DNA from 4 places in the Terribacillus sp. AE2B 122 genome. Region 3 is predicted to be linked to each of the others. Evidence: riboswitches for the same ligand, from Rfam matches in the RefSeq annotation. Region 3 holds a riboswitch; each other region holds the start of a gene.
The links. A riboswitch is a leader RNA that binds a small molecule or an ion and turns the genes downstream of it on or off. The one in region 3 is predicted to bind S-adenosylmethionine.
Positions count from the first base shown of each region.

Region 1: another riboswitch for S-adenosylmethionine. It lies ahead of AE2B122_RS06065 (LLM class flavin-dependent oxidoreductase); the one in region 3 lies ahead of ssuE (NADPH-dependent FMN reductase).
Region 2: another riboswitch for S-adenosylmethionine. It lies ahead of metK (methionine adenosyltransferase); the one in region 3 lies ahead of ssuE (NADPH-dependent FMN reductase).
Region 4: another riboswitch for S-adenosylmethionine. It lies ahead of AE2B122_RS13780 (methionine biosynthesis PLP-dependent protein); the one in region 3 lies ahead of ssuE (NADPH-dependent FMN reductase).

Region 1 covers NZ_LR700943.1:148,908-156,389, forward strand. The annotation lists gene AE2B122_RS06050 (anion permease) at 1-1,376, opposite strand, end outside; gene AE2B122_RS06055 (NAD(P)-dependent oxidoreductase) at 1,683-2,543, opposite strand; gene AE2B122_RS06060 (LLM class flavin-dependent oxidoreductase) at 2,647-3,645, shown strand; SAM riboswitch class I at 3,709-3,820, shown strand; gene AE2B122_RS06065 (LLM class flavin-dependent oxidoreductase) at 3,924-4,943, shown strand; gene AE2B122_RS06070 (NUDIX domain-containing protein) at 5,018-5,608, shown strand; gene AE2B122_RS06075 (aminopeptidase) at 5,647-6,876, opposite strand; gene AE2B122_RS06080 (hypothetical protein) at 6,929-7,435, opposite strand.
Region 2 covers NZ_LR700948.1:126,100-133,581, reverse strand. The annotation lists gene asnB (asparagine synthase (glutamine-hydrolyzing)) at 1-235, opposite strand, end outside; gene metK (methionine adenosyltransferase) at 369-1,568, opposite strand; SAM riboswitch class I at 1,753-1,858, opposite strand; gene pckA (phosphoenolpyruvate carboxykinase (ATP)) at 2,050-3,633, shown strand; gene ytkD (RNA deprotection pyrophosphohydrolase) at 3,681-4,157, opposite strand; gene AE2B122_RS16135 (hypothetical protein) at 4,185-4,715, opposite strand; gene AE2B122_RS16130 (DUF6612 family protein) at 5,427-6,248, shown strand; gene AE2B122_RS16125 (SurA N-terminal domain-containing protein) at 6,290-7,045, opposite strand; gene AE2B122_RS16120 (YqaE/Pmp3 family membrane protein) at 7,170-7,337, opposite strand; gene menC (o-succinylbenzoate synthase) at 7,404-7,482, opposite strand, start outside.
Region 3 covers NZ_LR700942.1:968,245-975,726, reverse strand. The annotation lists gene murD (UDP-N-acetylmuramoyl-L-alanine--D-glutamate ligase) at 1-35, shown strand, start outside; gene spoVE (stage V sporulation protein E) at 107-1,210, shown strand; SAM riboswitch class I at 1,465-1,571, shown strand; gene ssuE (NADPH-dependent FMN reductase) at 1,662-2,213, shown strand; gene AE2B122_RS04940 (MFS transporter) at 2,226-3,491, shown strand; gene AE2B122_RS04935 (LLM class flavin-dependent oxidoreductase) at 3,511-4,902, shown strand; gene AE2B122_RS04930 (acyl-CoA dehydrogenase family protein) at 4,907-6,094, shown strand; gene AE2B122_RS04925 (cell division protein FtsQ/DivIB) at 6,481-7,263, shown strand.
Region 4 covers NZ_LR700946.1:267,986-275,467, reverse strand. The annotation lists gene AE2B122_RS13795 (ABC transporter permease) at 1-61, opposite strand, end outside; gene AE2B122_RS13790 (ABC transporter substrate-binding protein) at 131-1,717, opposite strand; gene AE2B122_RS13785 (M20 family metallopeptidase) at 1,730-2,926, opposite strand; SAM riboswitch class I at 3,037-3,140, opposite strand; SAM riboswitch class I at 3,339-3,442, shown strand; gene AE2B122_RS13780 (methionine biosynthesis PLP-dependent protein) at 3,523-4,623, shown strand; gene AE2B122_RS13775 (aminotransferase class I/II-fold pyridoxal phosphate-dependent enzyme) at 4,635-5,807, shown strand; gene AE2B122_RS13770 (5-methyltetrahydropteroyltriglutamate--homocysteine S-methyltransferase) at 5,827-6,933, shown strand; gene AE2B122_RS13765 (sugar O-acetyltransferase) at 6,967-7,482, opposite strand, start outside.

The sequences.
Region 1 (7,482 bases), on a different contig from region 3:
TGAATGATGGAGATGAGGAAGCCGAGCCCCCACCATTTTTGCTGGGTGACGAAGCCTGCGCCAAAGAATACCGGTGCAGGACCACTGCCGTAGTGTGTCAGACAGCCGAACAAGTTACTGAAGAAAGCTAACAATAGGGCTGACAATAATGGCGGCGCACCAGCTGCAACAACTACTGAAAGAAAGGCTGCGTACATGGCGCTCACATGTGCTGTGTTACTCGCAAAGAAATAATGAGAGTAGAAATACACGATAGCCAATACAAGCAATGCGACAGGCCATGAAAGTGTACTTACAACATTCCCCATAATATCACTGAACCAAGGTACAAGGCCAAGTTCGTTCAAGTAATTCGCCATCATAACAAGTACAGCGAACCATACGAGTGTATCCCATGCACCTTGCTCTTGTTTGATATCAGACCAAGTCAATACTTCTGTCAGCAATAGAACGACAAGTCCGATGAATGCTGCTGTCGTAGAGCCGATTCCGAAGCTTTCGCCGAAAATCCACAATACAAGGAGAAGCAGGAACACGCCGATCATATACCATTCAGAACGCTTTAGTTTACCCATGCTTTGTAATTTCTCTGTCGCCATTTCAGTCGCCTTCGGTGTTTCCTTGATTTCTGGAGAATACAGCTTGAAGATGACGAAAGGAATAACAATCAAACTGATGATACCAGGCACGATGGAAGCAAGAATCCAGCTTCCCCATGAGATTGATTGACCAGTAACACTCTCAGCAGCAATGGCTGCCAATGGGTTTGCTGCCATTGCTGTCAGGAACATTGCTGAAGTGATCCCGTTTCCTTGGTAGGATGCAAAAGTCAGGAAAGAACCAATTTTGCGCTCTGTACCATCACCGCTTTTAGAACCATATGAACTTGATAATGACTGGATGATTGGGAAAATGATACCGCCGGCACGAGCAGTATTAGATGGCATGGCCGGTGACAGAATCAAGTCACTGCCGATCAACGAGTAAGACAAGCCTAAAGTCTTTTTACCGAATAGACGCACGAACAAATAGGCAATTCTGGACCCGAGACCAGTTTTGATGAAACCTCTGGAAATAAAGAACGCAATGACGATGAGCCAGATTGTACTATTCTGGAATCCGCTCAACGCTTCTTCTAGTCCGAGTGTCTTCGTCAAAACGATAGCCGTCAGCGAAAGGATAGCGACACTGCCCATTGGCATCGGTTTAATGATCAGACCGATGATCGTAGCGACGAAGATAGCAAATAAATGCCATGCTTCTGCTTGTACACCATCTGGTGAAGGGACGAACCAAAGAATTACGCCGATCAATACAGTGATTAGGAGCGGAATCCATTTGACCTCCCGTTTTGGTTTGTTAGATGAATCAGCCATGATGAAGACCCCTTTAGAAAGTTATTAAATTAATAAAACCATAATTATCTTAGCATAAAAATATTGATATGAAAGTATTCTGCTAGTAGAGTGCCTGTTTCTAACTGATTAAAAAAATTTAATAAACCAAACAGATGATAATGATTATAATTTGGTGAAAATATGCAAAAAAATTACTTCACATGAATTAAGTACCTTATGCCTACATACCCTGTACATATTGTTAATATGCCAATGTTAATTAAAAATAATAGATGAGAATAAAAAAAGAATCCGAAAAAATTCGGATTCTTTGTCTAATATGTGTCAATCTCTTGCTAAAAGTGCATAAACGGCAGCGACATCCTGTTTGCCATAGCCGTTCTTTTTCGCTAATGCATACAGTTCTTTAACACTGTTTGTCATCGGAAGAGGAGCGCCTGCTTCATAAGCTGTTTCGGAAATCTGCTGCAAGTCTTTGTATGCATGCTCCAGAGGAAATTGCGGATCAAAGTTCTGCTGGAGAATCGTATCCCGTTTCCCAGCTTGGATATCACTTGTCACAGGCAGGGCGAGCAATACATCCATCAGATGCTCCCGATCAAGACCGACTGCTTCCCCAAAGCTGATTGCTTCAGATAAACCAGTCAGAGACTGAACAAGCAGCATATTCACTGCAAGCTTAGTAGATGAGCCATTACCATTGACGCCCATATGCTGGATGCTTTGTCCCATTTTCTCAAGCAGCGGGGTGATCTCTTTAACATCTTGTTCGTCTCCGCCAACTAGAAAGTGCAGTTTACCTTGCTGCGCCGGAGCCTTTGAACCTGATACGGGTGCATCAACAAAACGGATATGATGCGCACGAGCAGCTTCAGCCATCTCTTTTGTGAACGCAGGTTTTACGGTACTGACATCCACCCACAAACTATTTTCCTTCATGCCGCTGAAAAGTCCATCTTCCCCATAAGCAACTGCTTGGACAGCAGCTGGGTCTGTCAGCATCGTAAATACGATATCAGCTTGTTCCCCGACTTGCCGTGGCGATTCTGCCCAGTTAGCACCTTTATCCAATAGTGCTTGGGCTTTTTCTTTTGTGCGATTAAAGACTACTAATTGTTCGCCTTTTTCGAGCAGGTTTGCTGCCATGTTTTGTCCCATGATTCCTAATCCGATAAATCCGATCATTTGAGCACCATCCTTTTTATTCGGTCATTTCTAGCATACAGAAAAACGGATTGTTTTTAAAAGTCTTTCGCACAGGATATGATACAAAGAAGGAGTGGGTAGAATGAAGCTTAGTATATTGGATCAATCCCGAATCAAAGAAGATGGCAATGCGGCAGATGCATTGGAAGAAACAGTGCGGCTGGCAGAGCTCGCTGATCAGCTTGGGTATACGCGCTTTTGGGTGTCCGAACATCACGCTGGCAGCTTGGCTCATAGCAGTCCAGAGCTTCTGATGGGGCATCTTGCTGCCAAAACATCCCGCATCCGTATCGGATCAGGCGGTGTTATGCTGCCTCATTATAGTGCGTATAAAGTGGCTGAAAATGCAAGATTGCTCGAAGCACTTCATCCAGGAAGGATCGACCTTGGGATCGGGAGGGCTCCTGGCGGTATGCCAGCCGCAAAAAGGGCACTGCAGGAGCATAAGGCTGTACCGGAGGATTGGTATGATCGGCAAATACGTGATTTGCTTCATTATTTGGATATAAGAAAAGAAGAAAAGCATCGCTTCGGAGATCTGGTAGCGATGCCGAACATTAACACTGCTCCGTCTGTCTGGCTCCTTGGCGGAAGCGCAGGCAGCGCTGGTCTTGCTGCATATCATGGAATCGGGTTTGCTTATGCCCAATTCATACGTGGAGATAAAGATGCAGCAGTGCTGGATGTGTATCAGAAAGCCTTCCAAGAAGGGAAGCATCAGCCGCAAATGATGGTAAGTCTGTTTTTATTCTGTGCGGAGACGACAGCAGCTGCACAAGCGCTGGCGAAAAGTCATGAAGTTGCATCGCTGCTTCAGGAACAAGGGAGACCAGTCAAAGGGATGCTGCGCCCGGATAAGGCAGCAGACTACAAAATGTCTCCTTATGAAAAAGAGCGTCTTGAGGACAATCGTCCTACCATGGTAATTGGGACACCAACTGAGGTGCTGCAGCAGCTTGAAGAGCTGGAAGACTATTACGGCGGGGAAGTTGAGTTCATGCTCACCAGTCCAGTTTATGAAGAGAAAGCAAGACAAGATGGGTACCGTCTTTTGATGGAGGCACATCAGCGTAAGCAATAGCAGTTATTCTGTTTGAATCAGACACTGCTAATCTGGTATAGTAGGAAGTACAATTCATAAGAAATCTTATAACGAGTGGTGGAGGGAAAGGCCCGATGAAGCCCGGCAACCCACTGTAGGAGGGCAGTCCTGCAGGAAGGTGCTACGACCTGCAGCAAAAGCTGCGTGATAAGATGACGACGGCTGCAATACAGAGCTTCTTCTCATCGAAGAAGCTTTTTTAGTAGAATCGATGTGTCGTTCGGTAGGATTTCCTATGTGCAAAAGGAGTAATAACAATGAAATATGCATACTGGCAGCCAGTTTCAAGCAGCTGGCTGCGTCATGTGGAAGATGGAGGACCGCTTAGCCTGTCAGATGTGAAGGAAACTGCGCATACGGCTGAAAACTTAGGATTCGATGCGGTCTTCCTGCCAGACACCTACCTATACCAAGGAAAAAATGCCGGTCAGCAGCTGAACTTTTGGGAAGCTGCTGGCGCTATTGCGGAGGCAACCGATAAATTGCACATTATGGCAGCAGTCCGGCCAAGCATCGATCAGCCTGTGGAAGCAGCGAGACAGGCAGTAATGATTGATCAGATTAGTAATAGCCGTTTTTCACTAGCGGTCGTTTCTTTCTTACGTGAAGAGGAGCAAAAACGCCTAGATGGTGATATTGCAGGATCAGAGGATTTCTATATGCAAACAGAGGAATTCTTTGAAGTGCTGCGCGGAGTTTGGACAGCTAGCAGTTACACATATGATGGCTTGTACTATCAAGTACAGCATGTCGATTATTTACCGGCAGGCAAGACCAAAGAGATTTCGCCATTATATGCTGGTGGAGAAAGCGACTATTTACGGCAGACAATTGCCGAGACATGTGATGCATATGTAATGAAAGGCGGCTCTGTACAGGAAGTGGCCAGTATGATCGCTGATATGCAGATTCGTCGTGAGGCAGCTGGCAAATCTCCATTTACCGAATTCGGTATGACAGCTTATGTCATTTGCCGTGAAACGGAGGAAGAAGCCTACCAGGAATGGGAAAGAATTACCGGCGGAGATTACGAATCATATGTAACAGAGGAAGAGCTGGCACAAAAAAGCAAAATTAGCGATGATGCTGTTTCTGCAAGAGGGCTTCGGCCGCATCTGGTTGGTACCCCGTTACAAATTGCACAGCGGATACTTGCATACGAGCACGCTGGTGTCAGTCTTTTGCTGCTTCAGTTTTCGCCGCATATGCAGGAGATGGTGCGGTTCGCGAACGAAATCATGCCACTAGTCGAGGAAATGCGCGATAACTCGATCTGATTGGAAATATACGGTAGACAAGCCTGAAGATATCGCTTACATTAGTAAAAAAGGAATAAGTATGGGGGCAAAACATGGAGCTATTGACGATTTTCGATGAGCAGCATCGGGAGCTTGGGGTGAAAGAAAGAGAGGAAGTCCATCGTGATGGAGACTGGCATGAGACTTTCCACTGCTGGTTTATAGAACATGATGGTACAGAACTATACATTTATCTACAGCAACGTTCTTTCAATAAAAGTGAATTTCCCGGGAAATACGACATTACCGCAGCTGGTCATCTGGAAAGCGGCGAAACGCCTGTGGTCGGAGGCTTACGTGAAGTGCAGGAAGAATTGGGTGTTATGCTTCAAGAGAGCGATCTTTTTTATAAAGGAATCATTCAAGAAGAATTATTCGCCAAAAATTTAGTCGATCGGGAGTTCTGTCACCAATTCTTCTACTACTTAGAGGAACTGCCAGATATTCTTTTAAACGAAGAAGTGCTACAAATCGTACGGATGCGTGTAAATGATTTGGAAAAGCTCGTCGAGGGAAAAGCGGCAAGCGTAGAAGCGGAAGTTGTTGCAGGAGCTCCACGTCAGCGGATCGATGTAGCGAATGATGAACTGTGTCCTCATCAGCTTGGCTATTACCGAGAAGTACTCATGATTTGCCGTACATAGCAAAAGGAGCAGCGTTACGCTGCTCCTTTTCTGTGTCTTTAAAAAGCCCAGTTTCCATTTTCGAAGATAGCTTCAGTTGTTCCATCTGGCGTTTCGCCTGTGATGGATAATTCTCCGGAACCAACCATGAAATCAACATGGGTCAGACTGTAGTTAAAGCCTATTTCCATAAATTCTTCTTTTGATTTATTGCGAGCATCCTTTACGCACATGCCAATCGCTTGGCCAAGAGCCAAATGACAGGAAGCATTCTCATCGAATAAAGTATTATTGAACACGATCCCAGACTGAGAAATAGGCGACTGGTGCGGTACTAGCGCAACCTCTCCAAGGAATTGTGCCCCTTCGTCTGTTTCAAGCAAATTCTTCAATGTTTCATAGCCTTTTTCCGCTGTGAAGTCTACCACTTTTCCTTTCTCAAAGGTAAGGGAGAAGTTCTCTAGCAAAGTTCCTGCATAATTCAATGGTTTTGTGCTGCTAACTGTTCCGTTTACTCCTGTCTTTACAGGAATGGTAAATACTTCTTCTGTAGGGAGATTCGGGATATATGTAGAGCCATCTTCTTTCATAAATTCGGCGCAAGTCCAGAAGGAATCAGGATGCAGTTCAATTGTCAAATCTGTTCCAGGTCCCTTATAATGCAGCTTGCGATAGTTACGTGCATTTAAATGGTCAGCATTCTTTTTCATAGCTGTAACATGCTGTTCCCACAGCTCAACTGTATTTTCCTTATCAGAGCGAGTTGTGAAGAAGATAGCATCCCATAGCTTGTCGATAGCTGACTGGCCTTGTGAATCAGGGAAAACAGATTCGGCCCATTCTACAGTTGGCACCGATGCAATTAGCCAGTTCACACGGCCATTCGTTTTGTGGGCTTGATAGCCTTGTCTGGCAGCGCCCATTGCTTTCGTATAACGGGCAACTCTAGCAGAATCGATTCCCTCAAAGAGAGATGGATTCGGTGTTTTGAGCTCCAGGAAAGCAGTATCGGCTGCTGCTAGTTCTTCATACACACGGCCGCGGAATGGAGTGAAGTAATCCAAATCATCTTCTTTTGCAAGCTTCACTTTTGCTTTTGTAATGTTATCATCCTGATAATCGACAATAACATCACGTAAGCCAGCTTCGTATGCTTTCTGAGCTACCACCTTTGTAAAAGGAGCAGCAGCTAGATCGGCTACAATCATCAAATCCTGTCCTTGCTTTACTTTCAAGCCGATATGCAGCAGTAGCTCGGCGTATTTTTCTAATTTCTGTTCGAATTGCATTCAAAATCCCCCTTTAATCATACTATCTTCATATTTTACCAGAAAATTATGACTAGAGCCGATACTCGAGCGAGAATTTTGCGATCGGCTCAAAATGGGCCGAATGCTTGATATGGCGAGGGAAGATCCAGCGTCTGGATAGCTGTTTCCGGGCACTGGTCAAATCGGTTCTGGCACCGCTCCAGAATGCCTGCCATACAAACTTTGTGCAATAATTCCAAGCAGGGTCTGCCAAGGCGCGGCTAAAACGGTATCCTTTCATCAAGCTAATGGAACGTTCAGCCCACTCTGCTGCACCAGACGGATCTATTTTTGGCCGGAGCAGCGTGATTGTACCGCCATGATGGTGACGGGACAGGTATGATCTCAATGATTCGGTGATACCGCCAGATGGATGTGCATGAAAAATTCGTCCATCGCTTCCGACGATACCGACATGACTGAAGAAGTAGGTGGAAGGACCGATCGAGCTGTATAGTACATCACCGGCCTGCAGCAGCTTCTGAATAGTAGAAGCTGTCTGAAAGAGCTTCTCAAATTCTGCTTTGGATTTTCTCATTTAGGTCACTCCTGTTCAAATGTCGCAAAATCGCAAACGAAAGCATG
Region 2 (7,482 bases), on a different contig from region 3:
CTCCGTTGAAAACCATCCAGATTCTCTCGTCGTCATAGCTTAATGGCTGAACACCAGCCTCGATATCAATAATACTCAAGCGGCGGAAACCGAATGAGACATGTTCGTCATGGTAATAACCTTCATCATCCGGACCGCGGTGCGTGATGATGTTGTTCTGTTGTTTGAATTTATCCTTATCAGCTTGCGTTAATTGTTTTACGTTTTTTCTAATTACGCCAATCAAACCACACATTTAATGTTAGCCTCTCTTTCATTACTTCTAGCCATTAATTATAGCATAAAACAATTCGGTTCTTGAAGGGAGATTATGGGTGCCGACACAAAAAAAGCAAGAGCGAAATTACCGCTCTTGCCTTTCAAGCAGCTTATGCAAATGTATAGCTTTCCAGCTGTACTGCTTTGTCAGTCTGCTCCCAAGGGAAGTTTTTATCTGTACGTCCGAAGTGACCGTATGCAGCTGTATCTTTGTAGATTGGCTGACGCAGGTTCAGCATCTTGATGATGCCGGCAGGACGAAGGTCGAATAAATCGCGTACCGCTTTCACCAATGCTTCTTCTGACTCTTTGCCTGTTCCGAAAGTATCGATACTGATGGATACTGGTTCAGCAACACCGATCGCATAAGCAAGCTGTACTTCACATTTCTCTGCAAGACCTGCTGCAACGATGTTCTTCGCCACATAACGTGCTGCATAAGCACCGGAACGGTCTACTTTTGTAGCATCTTTTCCGCTGAATGCACCGCCGCCGTGACGAGCATAACCGCCATACGTATCAACAATGATTTTACGTCCAGTCAGACCTGCATCACCTTGTGGTCCGCCGATAACGAATCGTCCAGTCGGGTTGATGATGTATTTTGTATTCTCATCCAGCAATTCAGCTGGAACGACAGGTTTGATAACAAGCTCTTTCAAATCGGTATGAATCTGAGCTTGCTCCACTTCTGGGTGGTGCTGTGTGGAGATGACAATCGTATCAATCCGTACTGGTTGATCGTTTTCGTCATATTCTACTGTTACTTGTGTTTTCCCATCCGGGCGCAAGTAATCCACAGTTTCATCTTTCCGTATCTTCGCCAGTTGCTTGGATAGACGGTGCGCCAATGAAATTGGCAGCGGCATATATTCTGGTGTTTCATTGCTTGCATAGCCAAACATCAAGCCTTGGTCACCTGCACCGATTGCATCGATCTCTTCGTCCGTCATCAGCCCTTCACGAGCCTCAAGCGCCTGATCAACACCACCTGCAATATCAGGAGATTGCTCATCGATTGCTGTCAATACAGCACATGTATCAGCATCAAAGCCATATTTCGCACGTGTATAACCAATTTCCTTGATTGTTTTACGCACGATGTTTTGGATATCTACATAAGCACTGGTTGTAATTTCACCTGCAACGAGTACAAGTCCAGTCGTAACAGTCGTTTCACAAGCAACACGGGCATTCGGATCCTTAGCTAGGATTTCATCTAATATAGCATCCGAGATCTGGTCACAGATTTTATCCGGATGCCCTTCAGTAACGGATTCTGAGGTAAATAATCGACGATTAGCAGTCATTCTGCCAAATCCCCCTTCAACTACAATTAATACGGAAGTTTTACTCTTTCCAAGGTATGTTATTAAGAAACTTGATAATGGGTGAAGGTTGAAAGAGCACTATCATTAGTATTGCTCTTTTTTTATTATTAAGCCGTTACATGAAAAAAACCTTCCATCATAACAGAAGGCTGGCTTATTCCCTCTCTTATCGTTCAAGGTATCCCTTGCTCAGGTTGAGCACCATTTCACAAAATGTGACGGTTGCCGGGTTTCTTAGGGCCTGTCCCTCCGCCTACTCTGAATAAGAGTGATTTTCCGTTCGCAACTATGTTATCGGAACAGCCTCCAGAAGTCAACAAAATCATGTTAATACCGACTTAAAAACTCGGAATTATTAACCAATAAAGCATTCACTTATCGATTGCATTTTAAAATAGTATGTATTAATATTTTAATGTGTTATACTAATTAAAACTTCTAAAAAAAAGGCGGGATCCAGATGCGAATGATGCACGCATTAACAGCGCTAGAAGAAATGCGCTCCCAATCCAATGTAAGGAAAAACCTATCAGCAGCTCAGCTGACGGAGGCGGCATTGTCCCACCAAGAAGCTCGTTTGACAAAGACTGGTGCTTTGCGGGCTGCGACAGGGAAATATACCGGCCGCTCACCAAAGGATAAATTCATCGTCAAAGACGAGCTTTCCGAAAACAAAGTAGACTGGGGAAAAGTCAACCAGCCTATTAGCGAAGAAACATTCGAGCAACTTTTAGGTAAAGTCGTAGACTATCTGCAGGCACAGGAAGAAGTATTCTCATTCCAAGGCTTTGCAGGGGCTGATGAACGTTACCATCTCCCAATACAAGTAATCAACGAATATGCTTGGCATAATCTATTTGCCCACCAATTGTTCATTCGGCCAAATGAGGAGGAGCTGACTGCACATAAACCTGCATTCACTGTCATCTCTGCTCCTGGTGTAAAAGCAGACCCACTAGTCGATGGCACTAATTCAGAAGCATTTGTCATCGTTTCCTTCAAACAGCGTGTAATCGTCATAGGTGGAACGGAATATGCCGGAGAAATGAAGAAATCCATCTTCTCCGTAATGAATTTCCTTCTGCCGCAGCAAGAAATCCTGCCAATGCACTGCTCTGCTAATGTAGGTTCAGACGGTGATACAGCACTCTTCTTCGGTTTATCTGGAACAGGTAAGACTACACTATCTGCTGATCCGAACAGACCTTTGATCGGAGATGACGAACATGGCTGGTCACCTGATGGAATCTTCAATATTGAAGGCGGCTGTTATGCTAAATGCATCAATCTTTCAGCTGAAAAAGAGCCAGAAATTCATGGCGCCATCAAGTTTGGCACTATTCTTGAAAATGTAGCTGTAGATGAAGCTGGCGTTTGTGACTATAAAGATGGTTCTGTTACAGAAAATACGCGTGCTGCTTACCCGATTGACTACATCAAGGGCAGCCTGGCGAAGAGCTTAGCTGGACATCCAAAAACAATCATTTTCCTGACCGCAGATGCAACTGGCGTGCTGCCGCCAATCAGTAAATTGACAACGGAACAGGCAATGTATCACTTCCTGAGTGGATATACGAGCAAACTTGCTGGCACAGAACGCGGTGTTACAGAACCTGAAGCTACGTTCTCGACTTGCTTCGGTGCTCCATTCCTGCCGCTGGCACCTTCTGTCTATGCTGAGATGCTCGGCGAAAAAATCAGTGAACATCAAGCAGAGGTGTATCTTGTCAATACCGGCTGGACAGGCGGAGATTACCATTCCGGTTCCCGCATGAAGCTTCCGTACACGCGCTCCATGGTCCAGGCTGCTCTCAGCGGAGAATTGCGTAATGCAGAAACTACTCAAGATCCAATTTTCGGCCTGCATGTACCTGTTTCCATTGCAAATGTACCAGCAGAGTTGCTGATGCCGGAAAATGCATGGGAAGACAAAGCAGCTTACAAATCGACCGCACAAGAACTTGCGGTAAAATTCCATCAGAACTTCACAAAATTTGATTTTATCGATGATGCTGTCCGCCAAGCTGGACCATTATATAGATAAAAAAAGAACTGCCCCAAAAGATGTTGATAGCTTTTGGGGCAGTTCTTTTACATTGTCTTTTCAAACTTATCTATATGATGCAATGCACTAGGCAGCACCTTATCTTTCATCATAAAGCTGTATTCAGCATGCTGTGCCAGATGGGAAGGGAACTTTTCGACCAGTACTGGCCCATATGTTTCCATGTAATTGGATTTCTTCCTCAGTTCCGAGATGATGGCATAATAGACATTCTTCACGATATGCCCGGCCTTGCCTGCCACGAAGTACTGACCGACATACTTCAGTTGCTGGACTACACCGCCAGTCTCTTCCATTACTTCCCGCAAAGCCGCATGCTCTGCCGTTTCTCCTTTTTCCACCTTACCGCCAGGGAACTCCAATCCCCTATCTTTATGACGTGTGAGAAGCCATTTGCTTCCGTATCGGCAAATCACCCACACATGTTTAGGCTGATCAGAAAATGGATGATCGGCGAAAGACATCTTCACTTCATTATTGTAGTAATCTCTGAACGTAATCATCTTCCCACTGCCTTCTTCACATCAAACCTACAAGTATTTGACTGCTGCTATCTTCCAGCCTCCGTCATACAAGAATTTGATCTCGATTGTATAGTTACCGTGCAAATCATCGGTATTGCTTTGTGTAATTGTAACATACTTATCGGAGTCTGTTTCCTCTTTGTATGAATTATCAGGATTGAACCAAGCTGGTGTCTCAGTCGGCAGAATGTACAAGCCGTCTGCTTCTTCCGTGAAATAGAAATCGACGATCGGTCCGCTTACATCTCTTGTAGCCACTTCGTCAAAACTTTTCAGCAATTCTTCTTTCGTATTATAGTTTAGAACTTTGTAATTTGTATCAATGTCTTGTGTGACTTTATCCATAAACGCAGCTGTAAGCTGTTCAATTTGTTCTTTATCCAGTTCCGGCTGCTCAGCAGCCTCATTTTTTTCTGCGTTTACTTGTTCAGCTGTTACAGCAGATATATTGTCTGATTGGTATGATAGCGCGAATGTAAATGGGACTAGGAGCGTGATGATAGCAGCTATTGCTTTTTTCCAAGTTGGTTTAAGCATAATTAGTCCTCCTTATGTAGTCATGTTATAGGTATTCCTCATCTTTCTGCTTTTAAAACCCAATTCTTTTGTAGGATTTTCTTACTGTTTGTCGTTTTCTGACACTTAACTTCAATTTGCATTTGAACAGGCATTACCCCCTTGTCTTTCTTTCAGCAATATAAAGAAGTGAAGGTTTAATTTGTAAAATATAGGGAAATAAGCATACGAATTACAAATGGCTTGATGAAAAGATACATACTATACCTTGAACTCAATTTCCTTTCTATCTGGCCAACTAAATAATATTGGAGGGTTAGCCTTGAAAAGAACTGAACCTAAGTTGGTTTATACCAGCCATCGCAGAAACTAAAAATCACTCGAAATAATGGAGAAACCATAGAAAACAATTGTAAAGACCATCAATGCCCTATGATGCAACGGTGGAATGTAAGACTTTTTCTCATGGCAATTACTTCACCTAGTACTGACGTCTCATTTTCTTCTGGGTATTATGCTTCTCTTTTGTAAACATCTGCAAAAAAATCGTAGTAACTTCTTACTGAATGTAGTTTTTTGTAGGAAATTGTGAAGCAAATTCATGTAAAATACGTAATGAATTGATAAGCATTCCATACGGACCAATTTTTAACATCTATTGTACTAAGACATACTCCGTTTGTAATAAGGTAACGGGGTCCGTGAAAAAGCAAATTATTTTGGAGGGATTAGATGAAATCGGTAAAACATCTTGGCTGGTTAGTATTAGCACTAGCACTATTTTTGACTGGGTGCGGAACAGACAGCGCTTCTACAGACGCTGAAGGCAAAGAGAAGAAAGGCCCGACGCCGGAAGAAATCCTGCAAAAATCCGCTGAAGCTAATGAAGACTTGAATAGCTATGATATGGATATGACAATGGATATGGACGTCAAAGCTTCTGGATTGGATCAAACCATGACTACTACAGCGGACGGTACTATCGTAATGGATCCACTTTCCTCAAAACTTAGCATGGAATCCATGGGACAGCAATTCGATATGTATATCAAAGACAATATGATTTATATGTATGAGCCAGCATCTGATATGTGGATGAAGATGGATGCTGAATCCGAAATCGGTGCTTCACTTGGTACTGATCAAGTAGCACAGCCTTTGGATGAGCAGGTCCAGCAAGTTAAGGATCTGGCGGAAAGTATTAAAGTATCCGAAACCGATACAGAGTATGTACTTGATGTAGTAGTAGCAGAGGATAAGATGATGAGCTTTATGGAAGAGCAAATGGGTGCAGCAGGCGAAAGCCTCGAGAGCATGGGTGACTTTACTTTCGATAAGTTCAACTACACAATTTCCATTGATAAAGAGACAAATTATCCTAAGAACATCAAATTGGATATGGTCATGAAGATGGAAGATGCCGGTGAAGAAGCAACTGTCAATGCATTGATGGATATGAACTATGAGAACTACAATGCAACAGACAGCATTGAAATTCCAGCTGAAGCAGAAAGCGCAGTAGACATTTCTGATCAAGCAGCTGCAACTTATTAAACAAGAAAAGGCACCAGGATATCCTGGTGCCTTTTCTTGTATTAGATATTATATTTCACATCTGCATCTTTTTCGAGCTCGTCCACTTTATCGAGCATGACAGTCTGTAAGTTCTGCTGTTCCATTGTCGCTTTCAGCTGGTCCTTGATGTCATCGTATTTCGGCAGACTATCTTCTTGTTTACTTTCTTTAGCCTGTTTTTCCATCTCTTCATAATATGTCTTCATATCGTCTTCTGTCACTTCTTTTGGTGACAGCTCGCTATCAACATATTTCGTTACAAGCAAGCCTTCCTTCAGCTGCTGCTTATACTCATCTTCTGTAGAGCCTGTAGCTTCCAGTGCCTGATTGAATTGGTCTTCATCTTCAAACTGCTCTTTAGCGGATTTAAGTTCATCGTCCACTTCTTTATCAGAAACCTCGTAGTCTTTATTCTCCGCTTCCTGCAGAAGCAGTTCATTTCCTACAAGACTTTTCAATACTTGTTCCTTCATTTCTTTCGCAGCATCATCTGTTGTCGGATCTGAGCCGCTTGCCTGTGATTGCTGTTGAGCAGAGGATAGAAGTGAATTATACTCTTCACCTTTAATTTCCGTACCATTGACAGTTGCGACTGTTTCGTCCGGATCCACTTGCTGTTTCTCCATCTTCTTCTGCATTTCTTCCATTTGCTTCTGTGCTTCTTCCTGATCGGCTGTTGTAGAAGCATTATCAGTTGATTTATCCTCATCATTCCCGCATGCAGCCAATACAATAGCTAGTACCAGCATCAGGCATAGGGTTGTAATACGTTTCATAAAATAGAAACCCCTCTCTTCATGTATGGTTACGAATGTAACATCTATTAGCACTCAACTCAAGTATACCACGCATTTTTAGTAGAAAAGTAAGAGAAAGACGCCCGGTTAGAGGGCGCCTTTTTTACGCATACTGCTTCTTGCTATTTTTATGGTCTTTCACTACCAGGGCAGCATGTACAGCTCCCGGAACGAAAAAGATTAGCGTTAAAACTAGATTCAAAAGCGCCTTAAATGGCTTACCGGTGAACAACACGGCCACAGGCGGCAATAAAATCGCCAACAGGTACATAAACATAGGTATTCCTCCTCTAAGCTGCATTACTTTAGAAATACCCCTATTTAGTTCATTTGACACCTATTTTCCTGTTGATACCTCACTGGATACATATAGCAGATATTCCATATCTACCTCAACCCCGATACCTGGTTCATCT
Region 3 (7,482 bases):
ACATGTTTGTTGAAGCGGTGCATACCTTAGAGTAGGGGCTTGTCCTGCTCAGCCGCTTCGCTGCATGCGGACCCCCAATTCCAATCCAAGGAAATGGGGTTTTTCTTTGCGTAAATCTAATCTTCCGAAGACGGACTGGCTATTGCTCTTCTCTATCGGAGGCCTACTGACAATCGGTATCATCATGGTGTATAGTGCTTCTGCTGTATGGGCGGAATATAAATTTGACGATAGCTTCTTTTTTGCCAAGCGGCAGCTATTGTTCGCCGGTGTTGGTTTAGGAGCTATGCTGGTCATTTCCAGGTTGCATTATGAGATTTGGCGGAAATATGCGAAGGTTTTACTTTTGATTTGCTTTGTTTTGCTCATTGCCGTCTTGATTCCGGGTGTCGGATTGGTCCGTGGTGGTGCAAGGAGCTGGATAGGGGTAGGGGCCTTCAGTATCCAGCCTTCTGAATTTACGAAGCTGGGCTTGATCATCTATTTAGCTGTCTATCTTTCGGCTAAGCAGAAATATATAACTTCCTTGAGACAAGGATTCCTGCCCTCGCTCTTACTCGTTTTTACAGCTTTCGGTATGATCATGCTCCAGCCGGATCTGGGAACTGGTGTAGTACTTGTACTTACCTGTATGGTGATGATTTTAGTGAGCGGAGCCAGAATCTCACACTTCGTTGGTCTAGGTATTTTAGGGCTAGGTGCTTTCGCGGCGCTCATCTTGTCTGCGCCATATCGAATTCAGCGTATCACAGCTTTTCTGGATCCTTGGGAAGATCCGTTAGGGGAAGGATTCCAGATCATCCAATCCCTATATGCGATTGGACCTGGCGGGTTAATGGGGCTGGGGTTAGGCAATAGTCTGCAAAAATTCTTCTACCTGCCAGAGCCGCAGACGGATTTCATCTTTGCCATTCTAGCAGAGGAGCTCGGGTTCATCGGCGGCGCAGGTGTTATGCTTCTCTTCCTGTTGTTTCTGTGGCGAGGCATACAAGTTGCGCTTCGGGCGCCTGATGGCTTCAGTAGTCTGCTGGCATTAGGTATCACTGGTATGATTGCTATCCAGTGCATGATCAATATCAGTGTTGTTATAGGCTTGATTCCAGTTACTGGTATTACGTTGCCGTTTTTAAGCTACGGTGGATCTTCACTTACGCTTACGCTTAGCTCTGTCGGTATCCTATTGAATGTCAGCAGGTATAGTAAACTCTGAAAACATATGCTTCGTTGATGCTGAATTCTTGAGTAAAGTTAACTTCCGACAGAGCTTTGGAGAGGTTCACCTAGATATGTAGCTAAAACAGAATGAAATGTATGCCATGCAGGGACTATGATCACATGAGAAGCAAACGGAACAGTTTAAGTTAAAAATAATCTGTAAGAAAAAAGTACTGTGTTAAAAAATTCAGACAATTCCTGTTGACATTTATTAGTAACGCACGTATCATTGTAAACAATTTCATATAGTTCTTATCAAGAGAAGCCGAGGGACTGGCCCGATGAAGCTTCAGCAACCTCTGATTATGTCAGAAAGGTGCTAAATCCAGCAAGATTAATTTCTTGGAAGATAAGAGTGCGGGCGATTATCTCAAGCTCTCTTTTCTTCGGAAAAGAGAGCTTTTTTTCGTTTAGTCACTCTACTACAAAAAAAGGAGAATTGACAAATGACAGACATTATCATTCTAACAGGCAGTCCATCCAAACATTCAAGATCGCAGCTGGCAGCAAATTATGCAGGGAAACTGGCGGAAGCCCAAGGCTATTCTGTGAAGGAGATCAGCGTTACCGATTTTGCTGCGGAGGATCTGATTTATGCAAGATTCGACAGTCCGGCTATTGTGGAAGCAGGTCAAACCGTCAGCAGTGCCAAAGGATTAATTATTGCTTCACCTGTATACAAAGCAGCTTATACCGGCGTATTAAAAGCTTTACTTGATCTACTGCCTCAGGACGCGTTTAAGAATAAGCCGGTACTTCCGATCATGACAGGCGGCAGCCCGGCACATTTGCTTGCGATAGATTATGCATTAAAGCCGCTAATCGCGAATCTAAAAGGAGAGCCTTTACAGGGAGTATATTTATGCGATCACCATATCAATAAAGAGAACCCAAATCAGCCAGTGGCGGACGAAGAAACCGGTGTAAGAATTAACAGGCAGGCGAATCAGCTTGTTGAATCTATTCGCCGTAATCATGCTGCCAGTGCCGTGAAGTAAAGGAGGAAAGTGATGGGAGCAAAGAAAACATTATTTGGTATTCCGATTCAAGTCATTGGCGGGCTGCTGGCAATTTTGTTGTTCATGACTGGGGACGGCATTGAACAGGCATTTCTGTCTAAGTATGTTGTCGACATAGGATTCACTACCAATCAGTCAGCAATTATGTTCAGTGCTTACGGAATCGTACTCACACTGGCTTCTTGGCTTGCTGGTGTGCTTGGGGAAGTCATAGGACCGCGAAGGACGATGCTGATCGGGCTGGTGACATGGGTTGTTTTTGAAATCGGCTTTCTTTATCTGGGTCTTTACTTGGAAAGCTTTTCTATGATGGTGATCATGTACGGTTTGCGCGGTTTTGGCTACCCGCTGTTTGCTTTCGCTTTTATTGTGTGGATTGCTTACCGTACAGAAAAGCAAAAGCTTGCAACAGCAATGGGATGGTTCTTCTTTATGTTTGCTGGCGGTATCGGTTTTCTTGGCTCGTATTATCCGAGTATTCTGCTTCCGTACATTGGTGAAATGGCAACGCTTTGGAGTTCACTTATTTGGATTATCTTAGGTGGAATTCTAGGTGTTGCATTAGTAGACGACAAAGATCGCCAGGGAGTCAGGATTCAAGATCAAACTTCAGAAAATAAGTGGGCGGAGGCGCTAAAAGGAATCACGATTCTTTGGGAGAGTCCGCGCGTTGCTGCTGGCGGTCTCCTTCGTACAATTAATACAGCAGGATGGTATGGTTTCGTAGTTGTAATGCCAGGTTTTTTTACGAGTTTCCTAAATATTTCAACGAGTCAGTGGCTTCAGCTTTGGGCGATTCAGTCCGTCAGCAATATGGCAGCTGGTGTGTTATTTGGGATGATAGGTGACCGAATTGGCTGGGTTAAGGTAGTCCGTTGGTTTGGCTGTGTGGGAGCAGCTGTTTGTTCTTTGCTTTACTACTACATTCCGGCAGCATTCGGAGCAAACATTCCGCTGCTTGTACTGAACGCAATTCTTTTCGGTGCCGCAATTGCAGCTTTTGTTCCGCTGTCTGCTATATTACCGACGCTTGCTCCTGCCAACCGCGGGGCAGCGATCTCTGTACTTAATTTAGGTGCAGGAGCCAGTCAGTTTCTTGGTCCGGTGCTTGTCGGGGTACTGAACAATTACTTAGGAATTGTTGGTGTGGTCTGGGGATTTGCCATTTTGTATGCACTTAGTTTTCTGTTAACGCCATTTCTTGCCCCTGCTTCGAAAGCACAAGTACATGCTACAGAAGAACTTGCTGTTAGATAACTAAAGGAGGATTTTCTAAATGACGAACAAACGGATCTATTTGAATGCTTTTGATATGAATTGCGTTGGACATCAATCACCGGGGTTATGGACACATCCTGACGATCAGGCACATCGCTACAAAGATTTGGAGTATTGGACAGATCTTGCGCAAATATTGGAGCGTGGCCAGTTTGATGCATTATTTTTGGCGGACGTACTTGGAACATACGACGTTTATCAGAACTCCCGGGAGGGAGCAGTCCGTCAGGCAGCCCAGGTGCCGGTAAATGATCCGCTGCTCGTTGTGCCGGCGATGGCTCAAGTCACAAAGCATCTAGGTTTTGGTGTTACAGCGTCTGTTACGTATGAGCATCCATACAGCTTTGCGCGTCGCGTCTCTACGTTGGATCATTTAACGAAAGGCCGTGTAGGCTGGAATATTGTTACATCCTATTTAGAAAGTGCAGCTAGAAACCTAGGTTTGGATACGCAAATTAAACATGACGAGCGCTATACTATTGCTGAGGAATACGTAGAAGTATGCTATAAGCTTTGGGAAGGCAGTTGGGAAGACGATGCAGTAGTTCGAGATACAGATAGGAAAGTTTACACTAATCCAGAAAAGGTGCATGATATTCACCACAATGGCACGTATTACACTGTTCCAGGAGCGCATCTGTCTGAACCTTCTCCGCAACGGACACCAGTGCTATTTCAGGCGGGATCATCTTCAAAAGGCAGGGCATTTGCCGCCAAGCATGCGGAGTGTGTCTTTATAAGTACGCCGACGGTTACTGTTACAAAGAGCTATGTAGACAAGCTGCGCGAGGAGACAAAACGTCAAGGGCGTGATCCAGAAGAGATAAAAGTGATGAGTCTATTTACTCCAATTGTGGCTGAGACAGAGGAGTCTGCACAGGAAAAACTGGCAGAGTATCGCAGTCATGCAAGCTATGAAGGAGGTCTGGTATTACTCGGTGGCTGGACCGGCATTGATTTTTCCGAATATGACCCAGACGAAGAGCTTCGTTTTGTTGAGAATGAGGCAATTCATTCAGCGGTGGAGACGTTCACGAAGATTGATCCGAATAAGAAATGGACTGTCCGCGAAGTGGCTGAATTTGTAGGTATAGGAGGAATTGGTCCTGTAGTCGCTGGCACACCGGTACAAGTTGCTGATGCAATGGAGGATTGGGTTGAAAAGACTGGCGTTGATGGGTTTAATATAGCGTACGCGGTGACTCCTGGAACGTTTAAAGATCTAGCTGATTATGTAGTGCCGATTTTACAGAGGCGTGGCAGAATCAGAAAGAATTATGAAGGTGCTACATTCCGCGAAAATTTGAGCGGAAATAAGAGACTGCCAGATCATCATCCAGCGCGTCAGATCGGAAAAACAGTCCAGGAACAAGGAAAGCAAACGGTGTAATGACGTGATAAATAAAACAGAACCGAAATTAGAAACCATTTATGCATTGCTAGATGAAATAGTTGACCAGACAATTGCCCCCTCTGCAGATCGGCTCGACCGGGAGAAAATATATCCTAAAGCAAACATGCAGGAGCTGGCGGTAAAAGGATTAAACGGTATTTTGCTGCCTGAACATTTAGGCGGTCTTCATGCAGGATTTAAAGCATTTTCAATAGTAGCAGAAAAAATCGCGAGCCATTGTCCCTCCACTGGTCTTGTTTACACGATGCATGTGGAAGCTGCCGATGCGATTTACCGGTTCGGAACAAAGGAGCAGCAGGAGAAGTGGCTGAAACCGGTACAAGAAGGGTACTTTGGGACAACCTCGACAAGTGAAAGAACTTCTGGAGGCAGATACTGGATTAACACGAGCCGAGCAAAACGCACGCCGGATGGATATGAGCTGAATCTAGAAAAATCTTTTACGACAAGCAGCGGTTTTGCCGATTTCTATATTGTCCAAACTGGTTCACCAGATGCTTCTACAACTGATGATATAAGTTATTTTATCATTGAAGGAACGAACCCTGGTTTAAGCTATGGGAGCTGGGATGCACTCGGGGTGAGAGGGAACCATAGCTCTTCGCTCACGCTCAACAGCGTGCAAGTGCCGAAAGAAAATCTGCTCGGGAGTGAAGGGTCTGGTCGTGCAATCGTGGAAACAAGTATTGCATATTTGCTTGGCCTGGGCTCTGTCTGGACAGGACTGGCTGGTGGAATTATTGATATAGTTACAGAATACGTAAAGCGGAATCATCACCATGATGTTGGAAAAAGCCTTGGAGACTATCAGGTTATCCGCAGTCTGCTTGCTAAAGCAGTAATTAAACACAAAGGGCTCACTGCCTGGTTAAATCAGCTTCGAGACAAAATTGATCAACAGTTTAAAAATGGATCTGGAAAGTTAAGTATCGCTACACAGCAGGATTTACTGTCATTTAAAATATATGCTTCAGATACGGTAAATGAGATTGCACAGATTGCCATGGACATTACCGGAGGTTATGGGTATAAAATCGGTAAGCTGGAGAGGTTTTACCGTGATGCCAGAGCGGGTATTGTAATGGGGCCTTCCAACAATCTTGCTCGTGAAATTCTTGCAAACCAGCTTATTGGTATTTCAGATGATTTGTGGGGAGAAACCTCTTAATAAGAGGTTTCTTTTTTCTGCAACACGATTATTTACATAGCTAAACTCCTTTTAAATATGAAATGGATAGTTTTTCCGCATGAAAAAAACGAGGCTTGACCGACAAAACAACATACGTTGGAACGAATGTAATGGTAGAATGGGAAAGAATAATAGTAGTGGAGACGAAATTAAAGAGTAAAAGAATGGATAGAAGTTTTCATTTCTTTGCCCCATTGAAGAAGGAGATTGGCGGCTTCTTATGTAATTAGGTAAAGAAACCTTTTTAAAAGGCGGATTATTTACAATTTGTTGGTTACTGACTCTTTCCGCTATATGAATGTGTTATAATTTTATAATTACAATACAAGCAGTTTTTTGACTGTACAGCATAGGAAGAAGAGGAAATGAGCGAAAAAAAGAAAATTGTTTCCATCGAAGACCGTATCCCGAAATTAAAACAAGCGAGAAAGAAAAAGGCGAATAGACGACTTATATTCTACTTGTCTATTTTCTTCGTACTAATCTTCATCATTGTGTATCTGCAATCGCCATTAAGCAATATTCACCGTCTTGAAGTGGAAGGGAATGAATTTCTGCCTAAAGAAACTATTATTCAAAGCAGCGGACTGACTACTTCAGATAATATGTGGCGTATTGATAAGGATGAAGCAATCAAACGGATAGAAGAAAATGAAGAAGTCGAAAAGGTATCAATAAGCCGAGGCTTTCCTGCCACTGTCACGATCAAAGTGACGGAGCTTGGGAGGGTAGGGTATCTGCAGCAGGATAACAGTTATCGCGCGCTGCTTACCAATGGCAGTATCTCCGAGAAGAAATGGGATCAGCCAAATTCGGATGCCCCGACACTCTATGGTTTTTCTGATGATAAGTATCTTAAAGAGCTGGCAGAAGAGCTTGGCCAGCTACCAGCTTCTATAACCGGTCTCATATCTGAGATACATTACAAGCCGACAGAAGACAATCAATTCGTCATTCAGCTATTCATGAACGACGGCAGGGAAGTGCAAGGAACAATCCGCACTTTCGCCACGAACATGGAGGCGTATCCTAGTATTGCGGCACAGCTTGATCCAGACGTCGATGGTGTACTCCATATGGGAGTGGGCACCTATTTCGAGCCTGCCGAGAAGGAAAAAGAAGATAACGAGCAAGAAGAAGGCCAATAAACAGAAATTCATGGTATTTTGTCAGTTTATGTAGAATAAACGGGCTATATGCGGTATAGTCGAATCAAATACGAGTATATTAGGCTAAATTCTTACAGAATGTCGCTTTTTAGGCAAAATTTCTCGTGAAATTTGTTATAATTATGCGTGTCTCAATACAAATGTTAATTTATGAAACAAAATTGTAAAAACAATGCTGGGCGACATGTCTCTAGGATT
Region 4 (7,482 bases), on a different contig from region 3:
TGCTGACAACAAGCATAACTGGTATGACAGATAGTAGCCTGCGAATCGTGTAATTAAGCACATACGTCACTCCTTTATTTAGAAATGGAAGAAAATCGCCAGCGGTAACGCAGGCGATTTTCTCGGGGCATTACTGTGATTTCCATGTATTCCAGAAGCGAGGACCATACCAATCATCATAATCCTGCAACTTGGAAGTGCGTGCATCCAGAGTGGAAAGGTTACTTACTTTCTCAAATGGAAGCTCGTCATAGATCGTCTTGTTCAGCTCAGCGAGAATCTCTTGCTGGGCTGCTTCATCTTCTGCTTCACCCCACTGTGCGATAAGCTCTTGCCAGCGTTCGCTGTTGTACCAGCCGCTGCTGTTGGAATCCTGGCTTACTACACCAGCTTGATTAGGCGAGAAGAATGGAGACCAGCCGACTACGACCATATCCCAGTTAGCGCCATCGCTCCATTTTTCCAGGTAAGTTGCCCATTCATAGGACTCCAGCTCAACGTTGAAACCGACTGCTTCAAGCTGCTGTTCTGCGATTTCGGCAATTTTCTTATACTCTGCATGGTCATTAGAGAAGATGATCTTCACTGGCTGCCCATCATAAGAGCTCTCCTCAAGCAGTTTTTTAGCTTCATCCTGATTAAAGGCCTCGAAGTTATCGATGTTTTCATCCGAATAAAGAGCTGTCTGATCTGGTGTAAACAAGGCACCATCTAAATTATAAAACTCGCTGTTGCCGTAAGTTGCTTTGGCAATGGCTTCTTTATCAAGTGCAGCGTGAAGTGCTTCTCTGACTTGAATGTCATCGAAAGGTGCTTCTGACTTATCAGGTGTAATGACGGAATAGCCGTTGCTGGAAATAGCTGGTTCGACATTCGGTGTCGTATCAACTACATCATACAAATCAAGCGGAATGGATTGTACGTAATCATATAAATCTGTCTTCAAACCGTTAAGCATAACTTGCGGGTCCTTTACGATTTTAAAGTGAATTGTATCCAGGTATGCAGTTTTCTTACCTGTCAAACCGCCCCAGTCTTCTTCTTCACGAGATTGATAGTCTTTGAATTTGGATAGAATAATCTCATTCCCACGCTTCCAGGAATCAAATTTGAATGGACCTGTACCGATCAGCTGCTCGTTTGTCAGCGGCTGTTCGCCTGCTGCTTCAGCAATGTCAGCTGGAATAATGACTGCTGATGCTTTTGGTGCGGACATATCAGTAAGCAAAGCGGTATACGGATCGTTAAGCGTAATGACCAATGTCAGGTCATCTGTTGCTTCAACTGAATCAACATGCGTTGCAGTGATTTTACCGACAGAGGAGACCTTCAGCCAGCGATTGATTGAAGCCTTCGCATCTTCAGCTGTAACGTCTTGCCCGTTATGGAATTTCAATCCGTCACGAAGCGTGATCGTGTAAGTCTTCTTATCATCACTAACAGTGTAATCGTCAGCAAGCAAAGGGCGTACTTGATAATCATGATCCAGTGCAAACAAACCTTCATAAATATGCCAGCCGATCTTCCTAGTAGCACTTTCTCCGGAATACATCCAGTCTAGCGTATCAGGGTCAGCAGTCATCGCAACGTTCAAGTCGCCGCCTTCCACAGGGTCCCCGCCGCTTGCGCCGGAACTGCTACTGGAATTGCTGGAGCACCCGAACAGGGCGATGGTGGCCATTAAGCCGAATAATATAAGTGCAAACTTCTTATTCAATATAATTCCTCCTTAGCTTCCCAATAACGAGAATACAATTTTCGTGAATGCTTTTTCCGTGATGAGTAAAGCACGCTCATCGATGTCGAACTTAGGATGGTGATGCGGGTAATGGGTACCTGTATCATCATTGCGGGATCCGACTTTGAAGAAGCTTCCTGGTATCTCCTGTAAATAATAAGCGAAATCCTCTGCTCCCATCCCGGTTTCAAGTGGAATGACTTGTTCTTCACCGAATTCTTCGGCAAATAGACGCTGCAGAAGTGAAGTTTCTTCTGGGTGGTTGAAAAGAGCAGGATAGCCGTGCAAATAATCGATCGAATAAGTTGCACCGAAACCAGTTGCGATACCGGCTACAATGGACTCTATTTGTTTCCTCACCTGCTGGCGGATGTCGGCATTAAATGTCCGTACGGTTCCTTCCAATCTTGCGGTATCAGGAATAACATTGAATGCCTGGCCAGATTGAAATACACCGAGTGTGACGACTGCTGACTCCAGCGGGTTGACTCTGCGGCTGACAATCTTCTGCAGGGCGCTGACAATATCACTTCCAATGACAATTGGATCTACAGCCTCTTGAGGAGCTGCGCCATGACCGCCTTTTCCTTGGATGGTAATCGCGAATTTATCCACTGCTGCCATCTTGAAACCTTCACCAACGCCGATCTTTCCGATAGGAGCAGCTGAATTAAGATGAGCACCGTATACATAGTCCACACCGTCGAGCGCACCATCTTCAATCATCGCATTGGCCCCGCCTGGCGGGACTTCCTCAGCAGGCTGGAACAAAAAGACCACTTTACCTTTCAGGCTATCTTTATGTTTGATCAATGCTTTGGCAGTTCCGAGTAATGCCGCAGTATGGCCGTCATGACCACAAGCATGCATCACGCCAGGTGTTTTGGATCGATAAGCTGTTTCTTTTTCATCTTCTATCGGAAGGGCATCGAAATCGGCTCGCAGCGCAATCGTCGGACCCGCTGTCTTTCCTGTAAGTGCAGCCACGATGCCATAGCCGCCGATGTTTGTCTGGATATCTTCGTAGCCGAAGCTGCGCAGTTTATCAGCGATGAAACGGGCTGTCTCCGTCTCCTGGAAACTCAATTCGGGATGCTGATGCAAATAACGTCTCCACTCAACGACTTCGGTGAAATTGTTTTCTAACTCCGTATGTACTTCCGCAAGCGTTTGCTTTATCTGTTCCATTTTCCAACCTCCTGTAACAATCTTGATATTTCCAATGAAAATAATCGGAATTGAACCTAAAAAAAGACCCTCTTCCAGACAGAAGAGGGTCTTTTAAAGATTTTCCGCTCTTCTTATCTTCAGTGTCAAACACCTGGAATTAGCACAGTACTGCGTCTTGCAGCCTGTTGCTTTGGTTTCGTTGGGCCATTCCCTCCACCAATCTCGATAAGAAATATCAGTTGTAAAGAAAAGGATAGACCGAAAAGTTCTAGGTGTCAATCCTATTTTTTGTCACTACTTTCCTTGATGTGCATCACCTTGCTAAAAATTCCATTAGAAAAAATTTCATTTGGCAGAAAATTTTAAAAAATGCTTGACTGTACATTCTTGTGTGATAACATAGCTTTAATATAAAAATTATATAGAACTTTTCTTATCAAGAGAGACGGAGGGACTTGGCCCAGTGATGTCTCAGCAACCAGTCTGAGAAGACACGGTGCTAAATCCAAAAGGTATCCGCCTTAAAGATAAGAAGCTGATTCGGTCATGGCTGAACCTTCTTCCTTTTTGGGGAGAAGGTTCTTTTTTTGTTGAAGAGAAGGGTGAGAAGCGGTATGGGATATAGTTTAGAAACAACATTCGTGCAGCTCGGAAATAAGAGTGATGGAGTAACTGGGGCAGTCAATCCGCCAGTGTATCTGTCTACTGCTTATGCACATGGCGGAATCGGCGAATCTACCGGGTATGATTATTCACGGACAAAGAATCCTACTCGTACTGTCCTGGAAGAAGGGTTCGCAGAGCTGGAAAAAGGCGACCGGGCATTTGCATGCAGCTCAGGCATGGCAGCTATTCAGCTCGTATTGTCACTTTTCCGTTCAGGCGATTCCCTGCTAGTGCCAGAGGATATTTATGGAGGTACGTATCGACTATTTGATTTCTATTCGGATGCATATGATGTGTCGCCGATTTATGCACCGTTTCGTTCCGTCGAAGAGACAGCGATGATGATAACGGATGATACAAAAGCAATTTTCCTTGAAACACCGACAAACCCGCTTATGCAGGAGATAGATATTGCTGCCTATGCGCAGCTGGCAAAAGCATACAATCTGCTGTTAATTGTTGATAATACGTTTCTGACGCCTTACTTCCAGCAGCCAATTACAGAAGGTGCAGATATCGTCATTCATAGTGCGACGAAATATATCGGCGGGCACAATGACGTTTTAGCTGGTCTTGTTGTGAGTAAAGGCAGCGAGCTATCAGATCGGTTAGCAGTATTGCATAACGGTACCGGAGCTGTCTTATCTCCGCTCGATTCCTGGCTTCTCATCCGCGGATTGAAGACGCTGCCGCTTCGAATGCGGCAGCACCAAGCAAATGCACAGCGTATCGCAGGTTACCTGGCAGAGGAGCCAAAGGTGAAAAATGTCCTGTATACAGGAAAAGGTGGGATGCTCTCGTTCCGCGTCCAGGAAAGCAGCTGGATTGATACATTCCTTCGCAGCATGAACATCATCACCTTTGCCGAAAGCCTTGGCGGAGTGGAGAGCTTTATTACGTATCCGACAACACAAACACATGCGGACATCCCTGTTGAGGAGAGGGAAGCCAGAGGAATTTGCGATTGTCTGCTTCGTTTCTCGGTTGGAATTGAAGAAGCAGAGGATTTGATTGGTGATTTACAGCAAGCATTCGCCAAACTGGATTAGGAGGTCATCTAATGGAAGATCAACATGCTGAGACGACGTGTATACGGGAATCATACAACGAGCAGCGGACTAGTGCGGTGAACGTGCCGATTTATCTATCGTCAACCTTCCATCAGGAAAGCTTCGATGATTTCGGTCCATTTGATTACAGTCGTTCTGGCAATCCGACACGAAATGCACTGGAGCAGAAGGCCGCTGAATTGGAGTCCGGTTCAAAAGCTTTAGCATTTTCATCTGGAATGGCAGCAATATCCTCAGCGTTCATGCTGCTGTCGGCAGGTGATCATGTAATTGTAACCGAGGATGTATACGGTGGAACGTATCGTTTTGTGACAGAGATCCTTCCGAAATTCCAGATTAGTCATTCCTTTGTAGATTTAACCGATTTGGATGCTGTTGAAGCAGCTGTCCGCCCAAATACAAAAGTCATTTACCTGGAAACACCGTCTAATCCCTGCTTGAAGGTGACAGACATCCGGGCAGTTGTGCGGATAGCAAGGCAGAACGATTGTTTAACTTTCCTAGACAATACCTTTTTGACGCCGCTGTATCAGCAGCCATTGGCACTAGGTGTGGATGTGATCATCCATAGTGCAACCAAGTTTCTGTCAGGGCATAGTGATATTATCGCCGGATTGCTGGTCACAAAGGATATGGAGCTGGGAGAACGACTAGCTTTCATCCAGAATACATTTGGTGCTATTCTCGGTGCCCAAGACAGCTATTTGCTGCTCCAAGGAATAAAGACGTTAGGCGCAAGATTGCGACAGTCGACTGAAACAGCAGAGAAGATAGCTTTGTTCCTGCAGGAGCATCCGCTTGTGGAAGATGTTTTCTACCCTGGCTTGCCCACCCATAACGGACATGACATACATACCGGGCAGGCCAGTGGAAATGGAGCAGTACTATCGTTCGCTCTGCCAAGCAGGGCGCACGCGAAGGTTTTTGTGGAACAGCTTTGCATTCCTATTTTTGCCGTTAGTCTCGGTGCGGTAGAATCCATTCTTTCGTATCCGGCTGCGATGTCACATGCTGCCATGCCGGAAGCTGAGCGCAAAAAACGAGGTATAACAGATGGGCTCTTGCGTTTATCTGTTGGACTGGAGCATGTGGAGGATCTCATAGGAGATCTGCAGCAGGCCTTGAGAGCTGCTGAACGAGTAACAGAAAAAGTAGAAAACTAAAATGGGAGAGATGATGAACATGACAACTAAAACAAAAACGGCACCATTCAGAGCAGATCACGTAGGGAGCTTGCTTCGTCCAGATGTACTGCACAAAGCAAGACAGCAATTCAAAGAAGGCCAAATCAGCAAACAAGAACTTCGCGGAATCGAAACGTCAGAAATTAAAAGAATCGTCGACAAACAGATTGAAGTTGGCTTGGAGCTTGTGACAGACGGAGAATTCAGGAGAAGATTCTGGCATACGGATTTTCTGGAGCATCTGAATGGTATTACGGGTTATGTACCGGACACAGGCTATCTGTTTAAAGGTGAAGAGACAGAACGGTATAACATTAAAAATACTGGTAAAGTTTCATTCAATCATGATCATCCTTTCCTCGAGGATTATAAAGTATTCCAAGACATTGTCGCTGGCAGGGCAGTAGCTAAACAGACAATTCCTAGTCCGAATCAGCTCTTCCATACAGATATCCGTGATCAAACGATTTATCCAGATATCGAGGATTTTGCTGCTGACGTAATCCAGGCTTATAAAGATGCCATTCAAGCTTTCTATGATGCAGGGGTGCGCTATTTACAGTTGGATGATGTTTACATTGCTACACTTTCTTCTCCTGATGCGAAATTCGATGGAGAGCATTCTCGAGAATTCCTGATTGATTTGGCTCGCCGCGTGATCAATGGTGTATTGGAAGGTAAGCCAGAGGATCTTACTGTGACGACACATCTCTGTCGCGGCAACTACCGCTCCACATATATGTTTGGAGGCAGCTATGACTTGATTGCCCAGGACTTATTAGCGAAGGAGAAAGTCGATGGTTTCTTCCTTGAATATGACGATGAGCGCTCCGGTACATTCGAACCGCTTACCTATATTCCGAAGGACGGACCAAGAGTCGTTCTAGGCGTTGTGACTTCAAAATTCGGGGAATTGGAAGATAAAGATGCTGTGATTAGCCGGATTGAGGAGGCAACAAAGTATATCCCTCTTGATCAGATCTGCTTAAGCCCGCAATGCGGCTTTGCCTCTACACATCATGGCAATAAACTGACAGAAGAGGAACAGTGGGAAAAACTGCGCTTCATCGTCGATGTAGCGAAGACAGTTTGGCCAGAAGAGTAATACAGAAGCCGTCAATGTTGACGGCTTTTTTCTCTATTCTATATCCTTAATACGCTTCGCTGGGTTACCAGCAACAATCGTATTTGATGGTACATCTTTCGTTACGACAGATCCTGCAGCCACAATGGAATTGTCACCGATAGATACGCCGGCAAGTATGGTACAGCTTCCGCCGATCCAAACATCATTCCCTATTGTAATTGGAATGGCATAGCCGTCTTTTGTCCTGTCAACTGGCTGTATAGAGTGACCAGCTGTATATATTCCGACATTAGGTCCGATCATGCAATTGTCTCCGACCGTCACCTTTGCCATATCGAGCACAGTAAAGTTAAATCCAGCATAGAAATTTTCGCCTACTTCTATGTTATAGCCCAAGTCACAGTGAAAGTTATGCTCTATGGAAAGATGCTGACCACATTTTCCTAGCAATTCTCTTAACAATTCTTCTTTCTTACTTTCTTCATCTGGCGAGCTAGTATTGAAAGCATGCGTTAACATAGCAGCACGTTTTGTTTTTTGTTTAAGGTCGAGAGAGTCTCTTAAATA